DNA from 3 places in the Halomonas binhaiensis genome. Region 1 is predicted to be linked to each of the others. Evidence: predicted binding sites of a transcription regulator. Region 1 holds the regulator's gene; each other region holds the start of a gene.

Region 1 (8,047 bases):
TGCGCTTCATCAACAATACTCCGCAGAATCAGGAAAGCCCGCCGAACATTACGGCAGTCAATACAAAATCCAAGCCCAGTACGGCCAGGGACGAGTACACCACAGTACGTGTGGTAGCACGGGAAATACCCTCTGACGTGGGCACCAGGTCATAGCCCTGGAACACGGCAATCCAGGTCACGACCAGGGCAAACACCAGGCTTTTCACCAGGCCATTGCCGATATCATCGATAAATTCCACACTGGCCTGCATGTTGCCCCAGTAGGAACCATCGAAGACACCCAGCCACTGCACCCCCACCAGATAGCCGCCCCAGATCCCGATGACACTAAAGCCAATCGTCAACAGAGGCAGGGAGACAAAACCAGCCCACAGGCGCGGCGCTACGATACGGCGCAGAGGATCCACCCCGATCATCTCCATGCTGGTCAGTTGCTCAGTGGCCTTCATCAGGCCTATTTCAGCGGTCAAGGCTGAACCTGCACGACCAGCAAACAACAAGGCTGCAACGACAGGGGCCAATTCTCTCAGCAGCGACAGGGACACCATCTGGCCCAGAGCCTGCTCGGCACCGAAATCGACCAGGATGGTATAACCCTGCAGGGCCAGCACCATACCGATGAACAGTCCGGACACCAGGATAATGGCCAGAGACATCACCCCTACCATATGCATCTGGACAAGCCACAGACGGAAACCCTCTGCAGTAGGCCGACCAAACATCGACTGAATCAGAAACAACCCTGCCCGCCCCATGGCCTCAAGCAGGTCACAGCCAAGCCGCCCAAGGCGGGTGATGTACGCCATCATGGCCGGACTCCTTGCCCTAGGATATCTTCATGGAAATCGTTGGCCGGATAGTGAAATGGCACAGGACCATCGGGCTCACCATGAACAAACTGATAAACCCGCGGGTCCTGTTCGACATCCAGGGAAGCCGGTGTGCCATGCGCCATCACCTCGCCATCGGCAATCACATAGACATAATCCGCGATGGACAAGGTCTCCTTGATATCGTGTGACACAACCACCGCTGTCAGCCCAAGAGCTTCATTGAGACGCTTGATCAACTGCACCAGCACGCCCATGGAAATCGGATCCTGTCCAACGAAAGGCTCGTCGTAGAGAATCAGTTCGGGATCGAGCGCCACTGCACGGGCCAGCGCCACTCGCCGGGTCATACCCCCTGATAGCTCCGAGGGCATCAGCTCGCGAGCACCGCGCAGGCCAACCGCCTCCAGCTTCATCAGCACCACATCACGAACCATGCTCTCAGGCAGGTTCGTATGAACACGCAGCGGAAAAGCCACATTTTCATAGACATTCAGGTCGGAAAACAGTGCGCCACTCTGAAACAGCATGCCCATGCGTCGACGCATTCGGAACAACGCCTTGCGTGACAGCCGATGAACATCATGACCAGCGATCAGCACACGCCCGGCATCGGGGACCAGCTGGCCTCCGATCAATTTCAGCAACGTCGTCTTGCCGGTACCGCTCGGCCCCATGATGGCCGTGATCTTGCCACGCGGAATAGACAGATCCACGCCGCGGAAGATCTCTCGATCTCCTCGCGAAAAGCGCAGTTTTTCCACCTCTACCAAGGCGGATGAAGTCATCGCAATCCCCGTTATTGAATCAGTCAAAGTGAAGGTGGCCGCTGAACATTCGCGCCGGCCAAGAGTCGAAGCATCAATGATAACGACCATTCGGCCAGTTATCGAACATCGTATCCTAACTCTCTCACACCATGCTAGTATGCCCCCAACGACTTATGCGCACAGGCAAACTTGGTACAGGACGCTCTTCGCTGAAGCAACCTGGCCTGACAAAGGCGTCGTGACCGACCACCTCCTGCCTCTTGTGAGAACGCGCTCTAACGGCAACAATCATATCCATGACAGAACAACCTGATACCGCACACGTGGCCCCCTTGTCCTTACGCGATAGCGCCCGACGCACTCTCAGCCTGGAGCGAGATGCAATAGATGCTCTGCTCACGCATCTCGACGAAAGCTTTGATCGAGCCTGTGAGCTGATTCTCACCTGCCGCGGTCGCGTAGTCGTCACAGGCATGGGAAAGTCCGGCCATATTGGCGGCAAAATCGCCGCCACCCTGGCCAGCACCGGCACTCCGGCTTTCTTCGTCCACCCCGGTGAAGCCAGCCACGGAGACCTCGGCATGATTACCCGTGGCGACGTGGTCCTGGCACTGTCCAACTCTGGTGAAACCGCCGAGGTTACTGCACTTCTACCATTGCTCAAACGCATGGGCATACCGCTGGTCAGCATGACCGGCCGTCCCAACTCGACACTGGCACGCCACTCCAACGCACACCTGTATGCAGGTGTCGAGCGCGAGGCCTGCCCTCTGGATCTGGCTCCGACTTCCTCGACTACCGCGGCTCTCGCCCTGGGCGATGCTCTGGCAGTGGCGCTGCTCGAGTCACGCGGCTTCACCGCCGAAGATTTTGCCATGTCCCATCCCGGCGGCAGCCTCGGCAAGCGACTGCTGTTGACGGTTGCTGACCTGATGCATAAAGGCGACCGTCTGCCCCAGGTTCCGCAAGGCAGTCCTCTGCGTGATGCCTTGCTGGAAATTTCCCGCCAGGGGCTGGGCTTCACTTGCGTAGTATCCACCGATGGCACGCTGGCTGGCGTTTATACTGATGGTGACCTGCGTCGCACCTTGGACCGCTACCAGGATTTCACTGGCCTCAAGGTGGACGATGTCATGACTCGGCCAGGACATTACGTGACTCCTGATACACTGGCGGCAGAAGCCGTACGCATCATGGAAGATAACCGCATCACTGCTTTAGCCGTCATCGACGATTTGCAACGTCCCATCGGCGCACTGCACATGCATGACCTGCTGAGTGCAGGGGTCATCTAAACAGAGCCTCCATGACGCCCTCATGAACAAGGACAGTGCCATGCCCAAAGATACTCTCTCGACCGTCCCCCAGGATCTGCTCGACCGCCTGCGCCGGATACGCCTGCTTGCTCTCGATGTGGATGGCGTAATGACCGATGGCAGCCTGTACTTCCAGGCCGATGGCAGCGAACTCAAAGCGTTCAACACGCTGGATGGACACGGACTGAAACTGCTCAAGCGCGCAGGCATTGAAGTCGCGATCATTACTGGAAGGCGCTCCACCATGGTCGAGCATCGAGCCGATGCTCTGGGCATCCGCCATGTCAGCCAAGGTGTGGAAAAGAAGCTTGTCGAGCTCAAGACTCTCTGCACAGCACTTGGCCTTGAACTGCACCAGGTCGCTTACTGCGGTGACGACCTCCCCGACCTGCCTTGCATTCATCATGTAGGCGTAGGCATCAGCGTTCCCGGTGCCCCCGACTATATACAGAAGCATGCTCACTGGGTCACCGAACGCCATGGGGGACATGGTGCTGTGCGTGAAATCTGCGACCGCCTACTGATGGCCCAGGGTCATTGGGACAGCGTGCTCGATACCTATTTGCACAGTGGTCACTGAACATGCAATTGCGCCTGCGAAAGCCCGGCTTCCGCTTCTGGCTGGTAGTGATACTACTAGGGCTGGGAGCATGGCTGGCTTTTCTTGATCCACGCGATACCATCATTCCCAACATGATCCCCAAGAACGAGGCGGGGGAACCGGACTACTACCTGGAGGATGCCAAGCTGACTCGCTTCAATGCCCAGGGCCAAGCGTATCAGCGTGCTACCACTCCACGTCTGGCACATACTCCGGAGGATGATGTCACCCGCCTGAAGACACCAGATCTCGAACTGATCGACGATGACGGAAGGGACTGGATTGCCAGTGCAGACGAAGGACGCCTGGGGCCTGATGGCAACCCCATCGTCCTTACCGGCAACGCTCACCTAGAAGCACCGCAGGAACGTTGGCAGCTGGATACCGAAGAACTCCACTACGATAACAAGACAGGTCACGCCTGGAGCGAAACCCCTGCCCTGTTACGCCAACCGCCCCAGGAAATGCGTGGCGAGCGTTTCGATGCCTGGATTCATGACAATCGCGCCCGCCTGACCGACAATGTGACTGGCTTTCATCCGCCCGAACCCCAAAAGGAGTCTGCCCAATGACGCGTCCGAGCACCACTCACCTGCTCGCCCTGTGCCTGGGCCTTGCCACCTGCCTCGGCAGCAGCGCTGCCCTGGCCCTGGAAAGTGACCGCACTGCCCCGATTCAGGTCGAAGCCGATCAGCTTGATCTGGATGACAAGGCTGGCACGGCTGTCTATACCGGCAATGTACGCATCCAGCAGGGCAGCATGCTCCTCACCGGCGACCGGGTAGAAATTCGGCGCAACAACAAGGGCGAGCTGTCGCTGGCCACGGCCACCGGTCAGCGCGCCTACCTCGAGCAAAAACCCTCTCCCGAAGAACCCGTGGTCAAGGGGTGGGGGCATCGAGTCATCTATCACGTCCCTGAGCGCCGCATCGAGCTGATCAACCAGGCCGAGCTGCACAAGGGAGGCGACACCTTCGATGGCGCCTATGTGGAATACTTCCTCGATCGCAAGGTAGTGCAGGCCCGCTCCAGTGCTGAAGGCGTTCAGGGCAATCAGCGTATTCGCATGACTCTCGAGCCGGAGCAAGGTAACTGATGAAGACGCTTCACGCCCGCAACCTGGCCAAGAGCTACAAGAAACGCCGCGTCGTCCATGACATCAGCTTGTCCATTCGCCAGGGCAGCATTGTCGGTCTGCTCGGCCCCAATGGTGCCGGCAAGACCACCTCGTTCTACATGATCGTGGGACTGGTGCGCGCAGACTCCGGCGAAGTTGCCATTGACGAAATGGACCTGAGTCGTGCCGCCATGCACGAGCGAGCACTTGCCGGAATTGGCTACCTGCCCCAGGAAGCCTCGATATTCCGCAAGCTGACGGTTGCCGATAACATCATGGCGATTCTCGAAACTCGCAAGGACCTTGACAAGGCCGGCCGTCAACAGCGCCTGGAGCAACTGCTGGAAGACTTCCATGTCACCCATATCCGCGACAATCCCGGCATGGCATTGTCCGGCGGTGAACGTCGCAGGGTGGAGATTGCCCGCGCCCTGGCAACAGAACCCGCCTTCATTCTTCTTGATGAGCCCTTTGCCGGCGTCGATCCCATTTCCGTCGGTGAGATCAAGGCCATCATTCGCCAGCTCAAGGCACGCAATATCGGCGTTCTGATTACCGACCACAACGTCCGCGAGACACTCGATATCTGTGATCATGCCTACATCGTGGGCGATGGACAGATCATCGCTGAAGGCAATGCCCATGACATTCTTGCCAACCAGCGGGTCAAGGAAGTGTATCTAGGCGAAAACTTCCGCCTTTAACTAATGTTGGCAAGGGACTTGCATGCCGCCCGACTCGCCGTTAGTGTGATGCGATCATCCACCCGAGAAGCACTGTAATATCCATCAGTGTTTCCTTAACCGGAATTCGCTAATGGCCCTCAAGGCGTCACTGCAGCTGCGTCTTGGCACCCAGCTCACCATGACTCCCCAACTGCAACAGGCCATTGCTCTGTTGCAGCTATCCACCCTGGACCTGCGCCAGGAGATCCAGCAGGCCCTGGATTCCAACCCCATGCTCGAGCTGGAAGATGATTTTGGCGAGCAACAGGCCCAGGAAACCACAGATGACGACTGGGCCGATGAAATTCCTGCAGACCTGACGACCGACAGCGAATGGGAGGACACCTTCCAGGACCTCGGCATGGCACCTGCCGGCAGCGGTGAAGCGCCCGACTTCGAGCGTCAGGCCGATAGCCAGTCACTCCAGAGCCATCTCAGTTGGCAGTTGGCCATGCTCGACATTTCTCCAGCAGAAAACCGCATCGCCGAAAGCCTGATTGATGCTGTCACCAGCGACGGTTATCTCGATCAGCCATTGGAAGACATCCATGAAGGCCTTCTCGGCCAAGGTCTGGAGCCATTGACCCTGAGCGATGTCGAGGCCATTCTCAAGCGCCTGCAACAGTTCGAACCCACCGGCGTCTTCGCTCGCGACCTGCGCGAGTGCCTATCCCTGCAACTCGATGCATTGCCCAGGGAAACGCCTCTGCTGGCCCAGGCAGGGCGTCTGGTCCGCCAGTTTCTCGAGGCTCTGGCTGCTGATGATCGTCGCATGCTCAAGCGCCGTCTCAGCCTGGATGACGACCAGCTCGACAGCGTCATCCGCCTCATACGCAGCCTCGATCCGCGCCCCGGCAGTCAATTCGGTGACAACAGCTCAGACTACGTGATACCTGACCTCATCGTACGCCACAGCGCCGCTGGCTGGCAGGTAGAGCTCAACCCTGATGCCATGCCGCGACTGCGTATTCAACCCGACTACGCAGCCTTGATTCGCCGTGCCGATAAAAGCCAGGACAACCAGTTTCTCAAGGATCATCTGCAGGAAGCCCGCTGGCTTCTCAAGAGTCTATCCAGCCGCAATGACACCCTGCTCAAGGTGGGCCGTGAAATCATGGCACGCCAGATCGACTTTCTAGATCATGGCGAAGAAGCAATGAAACCCCTGATCCTGGCCGACATTGCAGACAAGGTCGAGATGCATGAGTCCACCATCTCTCGAGTCACGACACAGAAGTTCATCTATACCCCCCGTGGCGTCTTCGAACTCAAATACTTTTTCTCCAGCCAGGTAGGCAACGATGGCGACGCTCATTCCAGCACAGCAATTCGCGCCATGATCAAGAAACTCATCCAGGACGAGCCTCCTCGCAAGCCGCTATCCGACAGCAAGCTGGTCGAGCTGCTTAATGCGACTGGCGTCAACGTGGCCCGACGTACAGTAGCCAAGTACCGTGAGTCGATGCATATTCCCTCATCCAGCGAGAGAAAACGTCTACGCTGAGGCGCGTCTTAAAGTCGCAAGGACTGCCCGCAAACACCCGCTGCCGTTGAATCCGCCTGCTGGACAAGCTGATAAACCATACAAGTTGCTGAATCACGGGCTCTCCTGCCAGATTTCAAGCAACTTCGATGAGGGGGTTTGCAGGATCAGAAAAAGGGTTACAATCGAGCTACCACATGCAAGAGCAAGGAGCTTGTCATGCAAGTAAACATCACCGGCCATCACGTTGAACTGACCGACCCCCTGCGTGACTACGTACAAGAGAAGCTCACTCGAGTGGAGCGCCACTACGACAATATCACCAACGTTCAGGTGACATTGTCAGTGGAGAAGGAACGCCAGCACGCCGCCTGCACGCTTCACGCCGCCGGTGCTGATCTCCATGCTGATGCACAAGATGGCGATATGTATGCCGCCATCGACGCGCTTGCCGACAAGCTTGATCGTCAGTTGGTCAAGCATAAGGAAAAATCTCAAGCCCGAGCTCAGGGCACCGGACTCCGTTGATCCCCCATCATTATGACATTGGAAGCCATTCTCCCTCCCGAGCGCACTCTCTTTGATGTGCCGGGAGGAAGCAAAAAAAGGGTGCTGGAATTTTTCAGCACCTTTATTGCGCAAAATACTCCGAGCCTGGACAGCCAGGAAGTCTTTAGCCGACTGATTGGCCGCGAGCGGCTAGGCAGTACGGGTATCGGTAATGGTGTGGCCATTCCTCATGCCCGTAACCCTCACTGCAAAACGCCAATCTCGGGCTTTCTCAAGCTTTCTGAGCCTATCGACTTTGATGCGATCGATGGTGAGCCCGTCGATCTAATCTTTGTGTTGTTGGTGCCTGAGGAAGCTGACGATACCCACCTGGCTCTGTTGGGACAGGTCGCAGGGGTCATGAGCGATGCCGAAACCCGGCAACGCCTGCGCAATGCCACTTCACAGCGAGAGCTTTACGAATGCCTCCAGGAAGCGATTCGTCAATCCGACGAACCTTCACCTCCCAGTGGCTGAGAGCTTCCGTCCCATCAACAATACCGTCCATCCATTACATGCCTCAGCCGCACTCTCCTTCGAGTACTGCGGCTCTCCCCTGACCAGGAGACAGGACATGCAACTCGTGATCATCAGCGGCCGCTCTGGCTCGGGCAAGTCCGTTGCTCTGCAGGCCCTCGAAGATCTCGGTTTCTA
Region 2 (8,047 bases), 1.6 Mb from region 1:
CAGCCGCCTCATCCTCGCTTCAGCATCCGGTCCAATTGGCGGTAGCCGATAGCTTCGATCAGTTGTTCGCGGCCCGGATACTTGAGCTCGGAAAGGTCTGCCAGGGTCAGGGCAACACGCAATATTCGATGGTAAGCACGGGCCGAGAGCTTCAGGCGTTCCAGGCTTTCGGCCAGCCATGCACGATCTTCGGCTTTCAGGCCGCAGGCATCATCTAGCGCTCGGCCGGAGAGCTGAGCATTGAGCCCTCCGCGTTCCTGTTGTCGCTCTCGGGCCGCTTGCACACGCTGGCGCACTGTATGCGATGACTCTCCTTGCTGTGTCGATGTCAGTTGTGCTGCAGGAATGGCGGGCACCTCTACCTGCAGGTCAATACGGTCCAGCAAGGGAGCCGAAAGGCGTGACTGGTAACGCTGGATTTGTGCGGCGGTGCAGACACATGACTGGCGCGGATCGCCAAGATGCCCACAAGGGCAGGGGTTCATCGCGGCTACCAGCTGGAAACGTGCTGGATAGCGACGCTCATGGCTGGCGCGGGCAATATGAATTTCGCCGGACTCCATCGGCTCGCGCATGACTTCCAGCACATGGCGGCTGAACTCCGGCAGCTCATCTAGAAACAGCACGCCCAAATGGGCCAGGGAAATCTCCCCTGGACGGGGCTTTCCACCGCCCCCTACCAGCGCCACGGCGCTGGCTGTATGGTGCGGAGCACGAAAGGGGCGCCGTCCCCAGTCCTGTTCCAGAGGCAATCCTGTCACAGAGCGAACGGCAGCCACTTCCAGGGCCTCGTCCTTGCTCAGGGGCGGAAGAATGCCTGGCAAGCGGCTGGCCAGCAGGGTCTTGCCAGTACCGGGGGGGCCGGCAAACAACAGGTTATGGCCTCCTGCTGCCGCTATTTCCAGTGCTCGACGAGCCTGGTGCTGGCCGCGGACATCGGCCAGGTCTAGTGTTTCGGCCTGGGGCGTTCCTGCACCGTGAAAAACATGCGAAGGAATGAGGGACTGGCCATTGAGATGTGCCACGACCTCCAGCAGGTGTCGGGCTGGCAGTATCTCCAATCCATCGACGAGGGAGGCTTCGTCAGCGTTATCCACTGGAACAATCAAGCGTTTGCCGGCTCGGCGGGTGGCAAGTGCAAAAGGAAGAATGCCTGTAACAGGACGCAGGTGGCCATCCAGGGCCAACTCACCAACACATTCCAGGCCATTTAGCGCTTCATTGGGGAGCTGGCCGGAGGCTACCAGTAGACCCAGGGCGATGGGTAAATCAAAACGTCCCCCTTCCTTGGGCAGATCCGCGGGCGCCAGGTTGAGAGTGATTCGGCGCAATGGAAAATCGAAACCAGAAGTAGTCAGCGCGCTGCGTACTCTTTCCCGGCTTTCCTTTACTGCTGTTTCGGGCAGTCCTACCAAGGTCATACCGGGTAGTCCGTTGGCCAGATGTACTTCCACCTGTACTTCAGGGGCATCCAGCCCCAAGCCCGCCCGCGTCGAGATAACGGCTAGCGTCATGGGCGTTCCCTCGCCAGATCACTGTCCGAATGATAATGACGCGAGTATGGTGCGCTGTATGTCAGGCGTTTCCTATATCATCAGGATTCTTTATATCAGGATTCTTGTTCGCCAATTTGTGTCGTGCCTTTTTCCTTGGCGCCATCGGTGGATGCTGAGTTGGCGCCCTGCTCGATCAAGGTCTCAAGCGCGGCGACCTGCTTTTCCAGTGCCTCCACTCGGCTGCGCGTGCGTTGCAGCACATCCATCAGAATGTCGAAGTCTTCGCGAGAAACCAGTTCAAGACGGTCGAAGGCGCCTTTTACCACCTGCTGTACACCCTTCTGGATGTCTTCCGGGGCCTGAGACGCACCCTGCAGACGCTCTCCAATTTGTTGTGCCAAGCGGCTGATGCGCTCGTGGGTGACCATGATGCTTCTCCTCAATGTAAACAGCTGTTGTCGTACAGGATACGCAACCCCAGACCCCCACGCATGTTTTCGTATTAACTCGAGTGCTGCATGCGTCATGCCGAGCTCGGACACGCTCATGTATTGGCGTGCATTTCACCAAAAGGGCTTATTTTGATGACGGGCATGCTGCACTGCCAAAAGAATTGCCCCTTCGTGGAGCGCGTTCGTTTATGCAAAGCACTATCTTGGTGCGTGGCGTTCGGGCCTTTTCACTTCTGCATCTGAAATCATGTCGAGGATTGGCGATAACTATCTAAAAATAATGGGGTTCTTGTGTTGTTGGCACACTTTGCGCTTAACCAATGCATAACATGCACTGTACGGCATCATGCCGCTAACCCCCTGTAAGAGGGAGCATCGCCATCATGAAGTTGATCACTGCCATCATCAAACCCTTCAAGCTGGACGACGTGCGCGAGGCACTTGCAGACAACGGCGTCCAGGGGATTACCGTTACTGAGGTCAAGGGCTTCGGCCGCCAGAAGGGCCACACCGAGCTGTATCGTGGTGCCGAGTATGTGGTCGATTTTTTACCCAAGGTGAAAGTGGAAGTCGCCATCGACGAGTCGCGTCTGGATACGGTCCTGGAAGCTATCTGCAATGCCGCCAACAGTGGAAAGATCGGTGACGGGAAGGTTTTTGTCACCGCTCTGGAAGATGTCATTCGCATACGAACCGGTGAACGCGGTTCTGACGCTGTTTGATTTGCGGCTCTTTTTGCTCCGTACCGACCCGACATTACAGAGAGAATATCAATGGTCGACATCAGTGAACTGAGCTACGCGCTCGATACGTTCTACTTCCTTGTCTGTGGCGCGCTTGTCATGTGGATGGCCGCAGGCTTCGCCATGCTCGAGGCCGGCCTTGTCCGAGCCAAGAACACCGCCGAAATCCTGACCAAGAACATCGTGCTGTTTGCCATTGCCTGCACCATGTACCTGCTGATTGGTTACTACATCATGTATTCGTCCGATGCTGGCGGCTTCCTGCCCAGCCTGGGCTTCCTGCTGGGGGATGAGAATACCGTCGATGCAGTGCTTGCAGGCGGTGAAGATGCCCCCTACTACTCTGCTCGTGCAGACTTCTTCTTCCAGGTCGTGTTCGTCGCAACGGCCATGTCGATCGTCTCAGGCGCCGTGGCTGAACGCATGAAACTGTGGGCTTTCCTGGCCTTCGCCGTGGTCATGACCGCTTTCATCTACCCGGTTTCCGGTTACTGGACCTGGGGTGGCGGCTGGCTGTCCGAGCTGGGCTTCTCGGACTACGCAGGCTCTGGCATCGTGCACCTGGCGGGTGCTGCCGCGGCGTTGTCCGGTGTGCTGATCCTTGGCCCGCGTCGTGGCAAGTACGGCAAGGACGGTGCCATCTACGCAATTCCTGGTGCCAATCTGCCGCTGGCTACGCTGGGTACCTTCATCCTGTGGCTGGGTTGGTTCGGCTTCAATGGTGGCTCGGAGCTGAAGGTGTCTGATGTGACTTCAGCCAACCACATGGCTCAGGTGCTGGTGAATACCAACGCTGCAGCGGCTGGAGGTGTGCTTGCTGCCCTGGTGCTGGCCAAAGTGCTGTTCCGCAAGGCTGACCTGACCATGGCGTTGAATGGTGCCATTGCTGGCCTGGTTTCCATCACTGCCGACCCTCTTTCACCGAGTGCCCTGAGCGCTACTCTGATCGGTGGACTTGGCGGCCTGCTGGTCGTGCTATCCATTATCTCTCTCGACAAGCTGCGCCTTGATGACCCGGTTGGTGCGATTTCTGCCCATGGTGTGGCGGGGATCTGGGGCGTCCTGGCGGTACCTCTGAACAATGCTGACGCTACCTTCGGTGCTCAGTTGATCGGTATCGCAGGAATCTTTGTCTGGGTATTCGTGGCCAGTGCGATCGTGTGGCTGATCATCAAGGCTGTCATGGGTGTCCGTGTCAGCGAAGAAGAAGAATATGAAGGCGTCGATCTGGCCGAATGTGGTCTCGAAGCCTATCCCGAGTTTAACGTCGCCAAGAAGTAACCTTGAGGTTACCAGCGACACCAGTGAGCTGGCGTGCTCCACCTGGCCCCTTCGGGGGCCTTTTTTATTTCTGCCCGGCAGGGGTATGCTTGGTCTCAGAATCCGTCAGGTGTGCTGTTGTATATTGCAAGCCACCTTCATTACGGAAAGCCTTGGACCGCATGAAGCGGTGACAGGCCTTCCCCAGAGAACAGGAAGAGGAAGACACCATGAAGCTGGTGACCGCGATTATCAAGCCATTCAAGCTCGACGACGTGCGCGAGTCGCTCTCGGAAATCGGCGTCCAGGGTATCACCGTGACGGAAGTCAAAGGCTTCGGCCGTCAGAAAGGCCACACCGAACTGTATCGTGGTGCTGAGTATGTGGTGGACTTTCTGCCCAAGGTGAAGCTCGAGGTCGCTGTGGACGATGGGATGGTCGACCAGGTCATCGATGCGATTACCTCTGTTGCGAATACCGGCAAGATTGGCGATGGCAAGATCTTCGTCACTGCGCTGGAGAAAGTGATCCGTATTCGTACAGGTGAAGTCGACAAGGACGCCGTGTAAGCATCACGCTGATCCGAACCATCATGCAGGGCTGTTGGCCGCGTTCACGATACGCTCAGGTACCATGAACGCGACCAGGGCAGGCATATCACATCTTCTATAGCGCTGGCGCGTGGGCAGCAGTCTCCATCAAGAGTGCGTGGTTATGCCGGCTGTCCGGCGCAACGGCTCCAGCAGGTAGCTCAGGCCGTTGTGGTCAATTTCGTGCATGATGGCGAGCAGGCGGCCAATCTCACCTTGGGGAAATCCCTCGCGGGCAAACCAGTTGAGATAGGGGCCAGGCAGGTCCGCGATCAATGTGCCCTCGTATTTTCCGAAAGGCATACGCAGTGCCACCAACCGTTCCAGGTCCTCGGGTTTCATTTTACCTCCAGGGCAAGATCTCTACGCAAGACGCCGGTATTCCATAATGCTGCGCTGAGTTGCGAGTAGCCATTTGTCATCAGCGCTGATGCAGCGTTCCCTTACCGTTCTGGGTTCAAGGCCAGGACATCCGCGCGTGTCACGCTCTGGGAATCGATCAAGGGCGTCACTATCTGGCGGGATGCCCGATAGTGCGGTGTTTCCTTGTGGGCCGCCAGTGCCTGCTCATCCTGATAGACTTCATACAGGTGGAAGCAGTCAGGTGTCTCGCGATCCTCGATGACGTCAAACACCAGGCAGCCGGGTTCCTCGCGTACCGACGCCTGGGCATTTTCCAGCATGGCAGCAAGGAAGCTTTCCCGGTTGCCGGGCTTCAATTGTGTTCTGACAATAATACAGTACATCTTGGCTCCTGATGGGGTGGGTTGCGTGGTTGCATCATTCCGCGCAGACTGCGGTATTTGGAAAATATTTCCACACAAACAGTATCCAACCTATCAGGAGCTCGCAACATGTCTCGTCCCGCCCCTCTGAATGGCATTCGCCACATTGCGCTACAGGTCCAGGATCTCGAGGCTTGTGAGCGTTTTTATGTCGACTTTCTGGGAATGCGCATCCTGCGTCGTGCCCATGCGGACCTGGTCTATCTGACGCTGGGCAACGACAATTTTTCCCTCAGTCGTGCAAAGGAACCGACCGGGGGAGATCCGCAACGTCTCGACCATTTTGGCTTTGTCGTCGACCAGCGAGAGGATGTCGATGCCTGGCATGACTACCTGGCTGCTGCTGGCGTTCATATCACCCGTGGTCCACATGATCATGCGGATGGCGGGCGCAGCTTTTATTGCCTGGATCCTGATGGCAACAGTGTTCAGCCGTTGTTTCATCCGAGTGTATCGGGGCAGCGGCTGGTTTGACGCTTGCCGAAAACACGAAAACCCCGAGCTGACGCTCGGGGTTTTCGTGATGAATCGCTGAGTGCGACGGCGGTTGGTGCCGACTTATTTCTCGACGAAAGCGCGCTCGATCACATAGTCGCCGGGCTCACCCATGCGCGGAGAGATGTTGAAGCCGAGTTCGTCGAGCAGGGCACTGGTCTCGTCGAGCATGGCCGGGCTGCCGCAGATCATGGCACGATCCTGCTTGGGATCGATGGCCGGAAGGCCTGCGTCAGTGGTCAGCTTGCCGCTGCGGATATGATCCGTCAGGCGTCCCATGGTGTGGAAGTCTTCGCGGGTCACCGTGGGGTAATAGACCAGTTTCTCGGCGATTTCCTCACCCAGGTACTCGTGGGCAGGCAGTTCCTTGGTAATGAAGTCGGCGTAGGCCAGCTCACTGACGGTACGCACGCCGTGCACCAGTACCACTTTCTCGAAGCGCTCGTAGACTTCCGGGTCCTGAATCAGGCTCATGAAGGGAGCGAGGCCGGTACCAGTGGACAACATGTACAGGTTACGGCCCGGCAGCAGGTCGTCACATACCAGGGTACCGGTAGGCTTGCGGCTGACCATGATCTGGTCGCCTACCTTGAGGTGCTGCAGGCGAGATGTCAGGGGGCCGTCCGGGACCTTGATGCTGAAGAATTCAAGGTGGTCTTCGTAGTTCGGGCTGGCGATGGAATAAGCGCGCATCAGCGGCTTGCCTGCCACTTCGAGGCCGATCATGACGAACTGACCATTCTTGAATCGCAGGCTGCGATCGCGAGTGGTGCGGAAGGTAAACAGGCTGTCGTTCCAGTGATGCACACTGAGAACTTCTTCCAGGGCAAACTTGCTCATGCCAGCTCCTTGAGAATGGTGCTCTATATATTCCAGTGAGGAATATAAGGTTGTCTATAGGCTTGCTGGTGATTCTAAGGCGTGGGGCGTTATCTGTTAAATGGATTGTATGGATATCACTTATCTATAATATGGATGATAGGTTTCCTTTCTCGACTTCATGAGCGATCCCACAAGGTGTCCTTATGCGTTATACCCTGCGTCAGCTTGAAGTCTTCGTAGCTATCGCCCAGCACGAAAACGTGTCTCAGGCAGCACGAGCGCTATCTCTTTCGCAGTCTGCTGCCAGTACTGCCCTGGCTGAGCTGGAGCGGCAGTTCGACTGCCAGTTGCTAGATCGCATTGGCAAGCGACTCAAGCTCAATGCTTTGGGGTTCCAGCTGTTGCCCAAGGCCGTGGCTCTGCTTGACCGGGCCGAGGAAGTGGAAGAGCTGCTGCGAGGCCAGCAGGGCATCGGGAATCTTGAGGTTGGAGCGACGTTGACCATAGGCAACTACCTGGCGACGTTGCTGATCAGTGATTTCATGCAGCAGCATCCAGGTAGCCGAGTACGCCTGGAAGTGCGTAACACCAGAGCCATCATCGATCGCGTTCGTCATCACCAGTTGGACCTAGGGCTAATCGAAGGCCAGTGCGAAGAAGATGACGTGATTGCGCAACCATGGGTAGAGGACGACCTGGTGGTGTTCTGCGCTCCCAATCATCCGCTGGCTGGTCAAGGACCCATCGAGCTGGACCGACTGCTGCGAGAGGCGTGGATCATGCGCGAAGAAGGGTCTGGCACACGCATGACCCTTGAGCAGGCGGCTCGCCATCGTCGAGGCCGCTTCAATACTCTGCTGGAGCTGGAGCATACAGAGGGCATCAAGCGAGCAGTGGAGTCCGGATTAGGTATTGGCTGTGTTTCACGCCTGGCACTGCGTGATGCCTTTCGGCGCGGCAGCCTGGTGCCGATTCCCACGCCAGAGCTGGATTTGTGCCGACAGTTCACCTTTATCTGGCATCGCCATAAGTACCTCACTGCCGGTATGCGTGAATTTCTGCGCCAATGTCGGCAGATGACGGAAGGCGTACGCCGGAGCGATGAAATCGACCTACCTCAGATGCCATAGGCCATGTACTTGAAAGCATGTCATGAAAACATGTCGTTGACTGGGTAGTGTTTGAAAGCACAAGAGTGGCATTAATTGCTTGAAAACAAGAAGTTTTGTTGGACATTGATAGCAATTGGCGACACCAGCGTCGCCTTCGTGGCACAGTGACGACACCTACCTCCTTTGCGGTAGCATAGCCCTTCCGTAACCGAGGATCTTAGTCATGCGCCAGTTTTTCTTTCCGCGCGCACCCTTGCCCCGTAGGGTTTTGCTGTTTTGCCATTTTTTGCTG
Region 3 (8,047 bases), 1.9 Mb from region 1:
CCTGGGCCACAGTTCCTCGACAGCCAGATGGCACTGATCGCACCCATGTTCATGGCCCTGTTTATATCAGCCCTGGTCCTGGTGCCGTTGACGCTCTATCTGCTGGGACCCTGGTTCGTGCGCATCGTGTCGATCCGACGGGACATTCTCTACGCCAGCATCGCGGTGATCGCGTTGGTCGGCTGCTATGTGGCGACCTATTCGATGTTTCAGATGGGCCTGGCGCTGCTGTTCGGCATTCTGGCTTACTTCCTGCGCCGACATGGCTATCCGGTCGCCTGCCTGCTGCTGGGGTTCGTGCTGGGGCCAAGTCTCGAGGAATACTGTCGACGTTCGCTGTCGATTTCCGATGGCAGTCCGCTGATCTTCCTGACCAGCCCGGATAGCCTATTCTTCCTGGCCCTGACCGGTGTGTTCTATTACTTCATGGTGATTCGCAAGCCACAGGCGCGCCAGCACGCCTAGATCATCTTTCATGCTGGTGATTGATGGCACAAGGCCGCATCGGAACCGATGCGGCCTTGTGCATTTTTACCGGGCAGAATGCTCTGCTGGTGATTTCAGGCTGCGGTGTGCAAGGGACGCGACGGGCCGAAATGCTCGTAATGACGCTGGCTGCCGGGAACGCCTAGCTCCTCCAGATAACGATCCATCACACTCATGAATTCCTGAGGGCCGACGAAGTAGCACTGTGCCTTGTCGCTTGGCAGTAGGCGGGCCAGCACTTCCTTCTCGATGCGCCCTTGCACATCGCCGCCTGTGCCTTCTTCGTAGGCGACCAGGGTGGTCAGCTGGTCGGGATGCTGGGCAGCAAGCTCCTTGAGATCATGGGCAAAGGCATGATGCTGAGCACTGCGTGCCGCATGCAAATAGCTCACCTGACGGCCCTGCTTTAGTGCCTGACGCACCAGGGGCAGCATGGGGGTCTGGCCGACGCCGCCGCTGATCAGCACCACGGGGGTGTCACTGTCGTCCAGGGTCAGCTCGCCAGCGGGTGGCAACAGCTCCAGCACATCACCGACCTTGGCATGCTGGTGCAGCCAATTGCTTACCAGGCCTTCCGGTTCCTGCTTGACGGAAATGCGATAGCCGCGGCCATTGAGCAGGCCCGACAGGCTATAGTGGCGGTGTGTGGTCTGGCCGTTGATGTTCAGCTTGAGGCCGATGTATTGGCCGGGCTTGGCTTCTGCCACTGGGCCGCCATCGACGGGTTCAAGATAGAATGAGCGGATGACGTCGCTTTCCTGGCGGATGTCAGCGATGCGGAAGTCACGCGTGCCTGACCAGCCGCCCTGACTGTGGGCGAACGCATCGTAACGCTGAGCCTCGGCGGCAATCAGCAGGTCGGCCAGATCCTGGTACAGAGCGCCCCAGGCATCGGCGATTTCCGCAGTGACGGCATCACCCAGTACCTCTCCGATGGCAGCCATCAGACATTCGCCAACAATGGGATACTGCTCAGGCTGAATGCCCAGTGATACGTGCTTGCTGATCGCGGTGGCCATGGCCGCCTGGGCCTCGGCCGGGCGCTTGCGCAGGCCTACATAGGCCAGTACGGACTGAGCCAGTGCGCGCGGCTGGGCGCCATCATGCTGATGGGTCTGGTTGAAGAAGCTGGCCACCTCAGGGTAGCGCTCGAACATCAACGGATAGAAACAGGCGGTAATGGCATTCAGGTGTTCGGCGACAACGGGAGCAGTGGCGTCGATGATAGCGTCCTGAGCAGCTGTGGTCATGGCGTGACTCCTAGGTGAGATCATTCTCCTTTCTTGTCGCAACCCGCATGCCGGCATGACAGACCTGCGTCATCCTGCCGCATAGGGTTGCCTGCAGGCCTTGTGCCAGGCGCATTTCAGTTCCATGTCGGATAGAGACGCGTGCTGACGGCTCGTTGTTGCGATGTCAGAATGACACTACATTGATTGTCATAATGACATTGATGATTGTGAAATTGACAATTCAGGGGACAGGCCATGGTGACGTTCATGCAGCGCCTGCGGGAACTGCTGGTACGCCTCGGGGGCAATGATGACGATGGTCTGGTGGAAGCCTGGCAGGACCTGCTTGAGACGCTGGTGGCGGGAACCCGGGCCGATGCCAGCGCGTTACTGGTGCATCAGGGCAATGGCCTTGTGCCGGTGGCAGTGATCGGCCTGCCGGAGAGTGTGCGTGGCAAGACATTTCTGCTGGAAGAGCACCCACGCTTGGCGGCCATTGCAGAAACACCGAAGGTGTGTCGTTTTCCGGCTGATTCCCCCCTGCCGGACCCTTATGATGGCCTGCTCGATGAGGAACTGAGTCAGGTGCACGATTGCCTGGGAGTTGCCCTGCGTGATGGCAAGCGCCTGATCGGAATGGTAACGCTGGATGCCCTGACCCCAGGGCGCCTGGCAGCCCTGGATGATGAAGGATTGATTGCCGCAGCCGATCTGCTCGGCACCTGTCTGTGCCTTGCCGAGCGGCTAGGCTCTGCCCGCATGCAATTGGCGGTGACTCAGGAAACACCGCTCAAGCCATCCATCGTGAGCCGCTGGAACAGTCCGGCCATGCGTCAGCTGATGGCTTCGATAGAACTGGTGGCAGCCTCTGACATGAGTGTGCTGGTGCATGGAGAGACTGGCGTGGGCAAGGAAAGGATTTCCCGGGCAGTGCATGAGTATTCGCGCCGGGCGGACGGCCCCCTGGTCATGGTCAACTGTGCTGCACTACCGGCCTCATTGATTGAAAGCGCTCTGTTTGGCCATCAGCGGGGGGCCTTTTCCGGGGCGACACGGGATCATCGCGGGCATTTCGCCATGGCGGATGGCGGCACCCTGGTCCTCGATGAGGTCGGAGAACTGCCCTTGGTACTGCAGCCCAAGCTACTCCGAGCGTTGCAGGAAGGGGAGATTCAGGCCCTGGGCAGTGAGCGGTCCCGCAGCGTGGATGTTCGCGTGGTCGCCGTGACCAACCGCGACCTGGCAGCGGAAGTCACCGCCGGCCGTTTCCGCGAAGACCTCTATCACCGTCTCAGTGCCTTTCCGTTACGTGTTCCGCCTCTGCGCGAGCGTCCAGAAGACTTGCCGCTGCTGATCGGACACTTTCAGGAAGAAAACCGCATTCGTCTAGGCGTGGGCAATCTGCGCCTAGACCCGGAGGCACGGCAGGCTCTGAGTACCTGGGCGTGGCCGGGCAATGTGCGTGAACTGGAGCATGTATTGGCCAGGGCATCGTTGCTGGCTGTGGCGGAGGCGACTCCTGTGGCCGATCCCAGACGCCGAGTGGTACGCATCAACCCTCATCACCTGGGGCTCGATCCCCGTATGGAGGGTCGTCAGGATGTCGCCGAATCTCCTGAAGAAGGGCATTCCATCAACAAGCCTGTGCCAGGTAATGCTGTCGTGATCAACCTGCGGGAGGCCACGGATGCCTTCCAGCGTGAGCATATACAGCATGCCTTGGCCGAACAGGGAAATTGGGCGGGGGCTGCCAGGGAGCTGGGGATGGATGCGGGCAACCTGCATCGTTTGGCCAGGCGCTTGGGGTTGAAGGAATGATTTGAGCTACGAGCTACGAGCTACGAGCTACGAGCTACGAGCTACGAGCAACGAGCAACGAGCAACGAGCAACGAGAAGGGCGTTGCCATGCGCTTGGCCGGCGGAATTCGAGCTAGCGTTTAAAACCAGCGTTGACCAGGGACGTTTTGGCTCCGATAGTAAATTGCGTGATTCGGCAAATAGGCAAGTCGACAACAATCAGCCAACGCAACCGATCGGAGTTGAAAGCATGAAACGCAACAATAACAAGATGCTGATCCATCTCTCTGTCGCGGCCCTGGGGCTGGGCATGGCAAGTGCAGCCTCCGCTGCGACCCTGGATGAGGTCAAGCAGCGTGGCAACCTCACCTGCGGCGTCAATGTCGGGCTCTCCGGGTTTTCCTCACCAGATGCCAGTGGTCAGTGGCAGGGGCTGGACGTGGAAACCTGCCGAGCCCTTTCGTCAGCGATCTTCGGTGACCCTGACCAGGTCGAGTTCACACCGCTTACGGCCAAGGAGCGCTTCACTGCGCTGCAATCCGGGGAGATCGACGTGCTGTCTCGCAACACGACCTGGACGGCAACCCGTGACAATTCGCTAGGGCTCAATTTCACCGCTACCACCTTCTACGACGGCCAGGGCTTCATGGTCTCGAAGGATCTCGGCGTGACCAGTCTCGAGGACCTGGACGGAGCCTCCATCTGTATCCAGTCCGGCACGACTCACGAACTCAATCTGGCTGATTACTTTCCGTCCAAGGGCATCGAGATCAGCACCGTGACCTTCGATACCCCCGACCAGACGGCATCCGGTTTCGCCAGTGGGCGCTGCGATGTGTTGACCTCCGATACCTCTCAGCTCAGTGCCTTGCGCCTGCAACTGCCCGATCCGGATAGTGTCGAGATCATGACGCAACTGATCTCGAAGGAACCTCTCGGTCCAGTGGTTCGTCAAGGCGACGATCAGTGGTTCAACATCGTCAGGTGGACGGTATTCGCCATGGTCAATGCCGAGGAACTTGGGGTAACCCGCGAGAATGTCGAGCAGATGAAGAATGATCCGCCGAATCCTCAGGTGGCACGTCTTCTGGGGGTGGAAGGGACCTATGGCGAGCAGTTGGGGCTCAGCAACGACTGGGTCTACAACATCATTTCCCAGGTGGGCAACTACGGCGAAGTATTCGATGACACCGTAGGGGCCAACTCACCACTCAAGATCAGCCGTGGCTTGAACGCATTGTGGGATCAGGGCGGGATTCTCTACGCACCGCCGATTCGCTGAGCCCGACCCGGCAGGTTGCATCCCGTGTGGGCGGGATCACCTGCCGGGCCGACCCGTGAGTTGACCGGGCTCTGCGGCGTCAAGGTCGCGGGCTGCGGTCCGGTTTCCCAACTGACTGGATGATGGCGCGGGTTGCCTCCGCGACATTGTCGAGCCATTGCGTCAGAGGCCTGTCATGTCGATACCCCCTGCCAGCCACGTCCCTCTGTGGCGGCGCCCTGCGTTCCGTGCTCTGATCATCCAGGCGTTACTGCTTGCTGGTCTGGTGGCCTTGATTACCATGATGGTGAACAATGCCCTGACCAACCTGGATGAGCGCGGCATTACCACCGGCTTTGCCTTCCTGAACGAGCGAGCTGGATTTTCCATACCCCAGACGCTGATCGACTTTCCCGGCAACAGCACCTACGGGCGCACTTTTATCGTTGGCCTGCTCAATACGTTGCTGGTCTCGGCCATGGGCATCGTGGCAGCGACCATCATTGGCTTTGCTGTTGGCATTGCCCGCCTGTCACCCAATTGGCTGCTGGCGCGCCTGGCGGCTGCCTACGTCGAGATATTTCGCAATATTCCGCTGTTGGTGCAGATTCTGTTCTGGTACTTCGCGGTGCTCCAGGCATTGCCCAGCCCGCGTCAGAGCCTGTCATTGATGGAGGCGGTGTTTCTTAATGTACGTGGCCTGGTGGTGCCGGCACCGGTGCCTGAAACGGGCTTCGGGCTGACGCTGGCAGCGCTGACGGTGGCGGTTGTTGCCAGTATTGCCTTTGCAATCTACGCACGACGTCTGCAGGAGCGCACCGGCAAGGCACTGCCGGTGTACTGGGTCGGCACGGCGATGATTGTCGGTCTGCCGCTGCTGGCTTTTGTCATCAGTGGTTCGCCACTGAGCTGGGAGATGCCGGAACTGAAGGGTTTCAACTTCCGTGGCGGCATCACGATCATTCCCGAGCTGATGGCGCTGTGGCTGGCGCTATCGATCTATACGGCGTCCTTCATCGCTGAGATCGTGCGCTCGGGCATCCAGTCGGTGCCCTCCGGCCAGGTCGAGGCCTCGCGGGCCATCGGGTTGCCGGCCAATATCACCTTGCGCAAGGTGGTGATACCCCAGGCCATGCGAGTCATCGTGCCGCAGCTGACCAGCCAGTATCTGAACCTGATCAAGAACTCGTCACTGGCGACGGCGATCGGCTATCCCGACCTGGTGGCGGTCTTCGCTGGTACTTCCCTGAACCAGACCGGGCAGGCGATCGAGATCATTGCCATCACCATGGCGGTGTATCTGACCATCAGTCTCGTGGTGTCGGCGTTCATGAACTTCTACAACGCCCGCACCCTGATCAAGGAGCGCTAGCATGAACGATTCCACTGCGCGAGATACCTTGATTGCAGCGCGTCCGGCGCCGGACAGCCACCATGGTCTGGTCGGCTGGCTGCGCTCGCGGTTGTTCAATGGTCCGGTCAACTCGATCGTCAGCCTGCTGACGCTGGCACTGCTGGTGTGGGCATTGACACCGCTGGTTCAGTGGGCGCTGATCAATGCCGACTGGCTCGGCGATAGCCGCGAGGCCTGCTCTGGTGAAGGGGCCTGCTGGGTGTTCATCAGTGCGCGCTTCGAAACCATTGTCTATGGCTTCTATCCCGTGGCAGAGCGCTACCGGGTCGATATCACCCTGGCGTTGATGGCGGCGACCATTGCCTGGCTGGCGATTCCGCGCATGCCGGCCAGAAAGTGGGTGGTAGTCTTTGCCCTTGTCGGGTTCCCGATCATTGCCTGGCTGTTGCTGGTGGGCGGGGTGTTCGATCTGCCCCATGTCCCGACTCGCCGCTGGGGTGGCCTGATGCTGACGCTGACGGTGGCAACGGTGGGGATTGTCGGCTCATTGCCGCTTGGCGTCTTGCTGGCGTTGGGGCGCCGCTCGCAGATGCCGCTGGTCAGAAGCCTGTGCATCGTCTTCATCGAGTTCTGGCGTGGCGTACCGCTGATCACTGTGCTGTTCATGGCATCGGTCATGCTGCCGCTGTTCGTGCCCAACGAGGTCGAGTTCAACAAGCTGCTGCGGGCACTGATCGGCATCATGTTCTTCTGGAGCGCCTACATGGCCGAGGTGGTGCGAGGCGGCCTTCAGGCAATCCCCAAGGGCCAGGAGGAAGCTGCCAAGGCGCTGGGGCTCAGCTATTGGCGACGGATGGGGCTGATCATCCTGCCCCAGGCGCTCAAGCTGGTGATTCCCGGCATCGTCAACACCTTCATCGCGCTGTTCAAGGACACCTCGCTGGTGTTGATCATTGGCTTGTTCGACCTGCTGGCGATCATCCGTGCCGGGCTGACCGATAGCGATTGGCTGGGATTCGCGACGGAAGGGTATGTCTTTGCGGCACTGATGTTCTGGATCTTCTGCTTCAGCATGTCGCGCTACAGTCAGTATATGGAGAGGCGCCTGCATCGTGGCCATTGAGGGGAAGCGCTGCATAAATGCCTGCGCGTGCGAATCACTACGTTGCGCGGTGCTCACCATCCTCACCTATACCCCATAGGTTCCGGTGGTTGCGCTCCGTGCGCCTTGTGCTTCATCCCGCTCGGCTGATTTATTCAGCGCTTCCCTGGACCATGCTGCTCGAAGCTCGAAGCTCGAAGCTCGAAGCTCGTAACGCTCACAACAATTCCAATGATTCGGGAGTAACGATGATGTCTTCTCAATCAGCCACTTCTATGCCGGAAGGTACATCACCGGTCTCGGCTTCCGACCAGCCGGCGATGATCGAGATATCCGGGCTCAACAAGTGGTATGGCGACTTTCATGTGCTGCGGGATATCGACCTCAAGGTTGAACGCGGGGAGCGTATCGTCATCTGCGGGCCATCAGGGTCCGGCAAGTCGACCCTGATTCGCTGCATCAATCATCTCGAGGAGCATCAGCAGGGCGATATCGTGGTCGATGGCATGCATATGACCGAAGACGTCAAGCGCATCGAGCAGATTCGCCGCCATGTCGGCATGGTGTTCCAGCACTTCAATCTGTTTCCTCACCTGTCGGTGCTGGACAACTGCTGTATCGCCCAGACCTGGGTGCAGCGGCGCCCGCGGAAGGAGGCCGAGGCGACTGCCATGGAGTATCTCGAACGGGTACAGATTGCCGATCAGGCCCTCAAGTATCCCGGCCAGTTATCCGGCGGTCAGCAGCAACGCGTCGCCATCGCCCGGGCGCTGTGTCTCAAGCCGGAAGTCATGTTGTTCGATGAACCGACTTC

Evidence for each region. Region 1 encodes sigma-54, which starts transcription at its own class of promoters, with help from an activator protein. Its sites were predicted from a motif close to TGGCACNNNNNTTGCTNT; they were not measured.
Region 2: a site for sigma-54 is predicted at 2,247-2,264, ahead of E4T21_RS00250 (P-II family nitrogen regulator). Genes of this name have one in related genera too.
Region 3: a site for sigma-54 is predicted at 1,827-1,844, ahead of hmpA (NO-inducible flavohemoprotein). Genes of this name have one in related genera too.

Annotation. Positions count from the first base shown of each region.
Region 1 covers NZ_CP038437.2:1,616,976-1,625,022, reverse strand. Annotated here, with positions in the region: gene mlaD (outer membrane lipid asymmetry maintenance protein MlaD) at 1-10, opposite strand, end outside; gene mlaE (lipid asymmetry maintenance ABC transporter permease subunit MlaE) at 29-811, opposite strand; gene E4T21_RS07065 (ATP-binding cassette domain-containing protein) at 808-1,620, opposite strand; gene E4T21_RS07060 (KpsF/GutQ family sugar-phosphate isomerase) at 1,899-2,897, shown strand; gene E4T21_RS07055 (KdsC family phosphatase) at 2,938-3,498, shown strand; gene lptC (LPS export ABC transporter periplasmic protein LptC) at 3,501-4,091, shown strand; gene lptA (lipopolysaccharide transport periplasmic protein LptA) at 4,088-4,615, shown strand; gene lptB (LPS export ABC transporter ATP-binding protein) at 4,615-5,340, shown strand; gene E4T21_RS07035 (RNA polymerase factor sigma-54) at 5,453-6,865, shown strand; gene hpf (ribosome hibernation-promoting factor, HPF/YfiA family) at 7,064-7,372, shown strand; gene ptsN (PTS IIA-like nitrogen regulatory protein PtsN) at 7,385-7,870, shown strand; gene rapZ (RNase adapter RapZ) at 7,968-8,047, shown strand, end outside.
Region 2 covers NZ_CP038437.2:51,276-59,322, forward strand. Annotated here, with positions in the region: gene E4T21_RS00240 (YifB family Mg chelatase-like AAA ATPase) at 9-1,514, opposite strand; gene E4T21_RS00245 (accessory factor UbiK family protein) at 1,610-1,924, opposite strand; gene E4T21_RS00250 (P-II family nitrogen regulator) at 2,332-2,670, shown strand; gene E4T21_RS00255 (ammonium transporter) at 2,722-3,972, shown strand; gene glnK (P-II family nitrogen regulator) at 4,182-4,520, shown strand; gene E4T21_RS00265 (DUF3820 family protein) at 4,650-4,883, opposite strand; gene E4T21_RS00270 (putative quinol monooxygenase) at 4,985-5,287, opposite strand; gene E4T21_RS00275 (VOC family protein) at 5,396-5,800, shown strand; gene E4T21_RS00280 (ferredoxin--NADP reductase) at 5,885-6,661, opposite strand; gene E4T21_RS00285 (LysR family transcriptional regulator) at 6,847-7,773, shown strand.
Region 3 covers NZ_CP038437.2:4,604,473-4,612,519, reverse strand. Annotated here, with positions in the region: gene E4T21_RS20110 (tripartite tricarboxylate transporter permease) at 1-465, shown strand, start outside; gene hmpA (NO-inducible flavohemoprotein) at 561-1,736, opposite strand; gene norR (nitric oxide reductase transcriptional regulator NorR) at 1,974-3,536, shown strand; gene E4T21_RS20095 (amino acid ABC transporter substrate-binding protein) at 3,767-4,798, shown strand; gene E4T21_RS20090 (hypothetical protein) at 4,777-4,956, opposite strand; gene E4T21_RS20085 (amino acid ABC transporter permease) at 4,974-6,149, shown strand; gene E4T21_RS20080 (amino acid ABC transporter permease) at 6,151-7,254, shown strand; gene E4T21_RS20075 (amino acid ABC transporter ATP-binding protein) at 7,554-8,047, shown strand, end outside.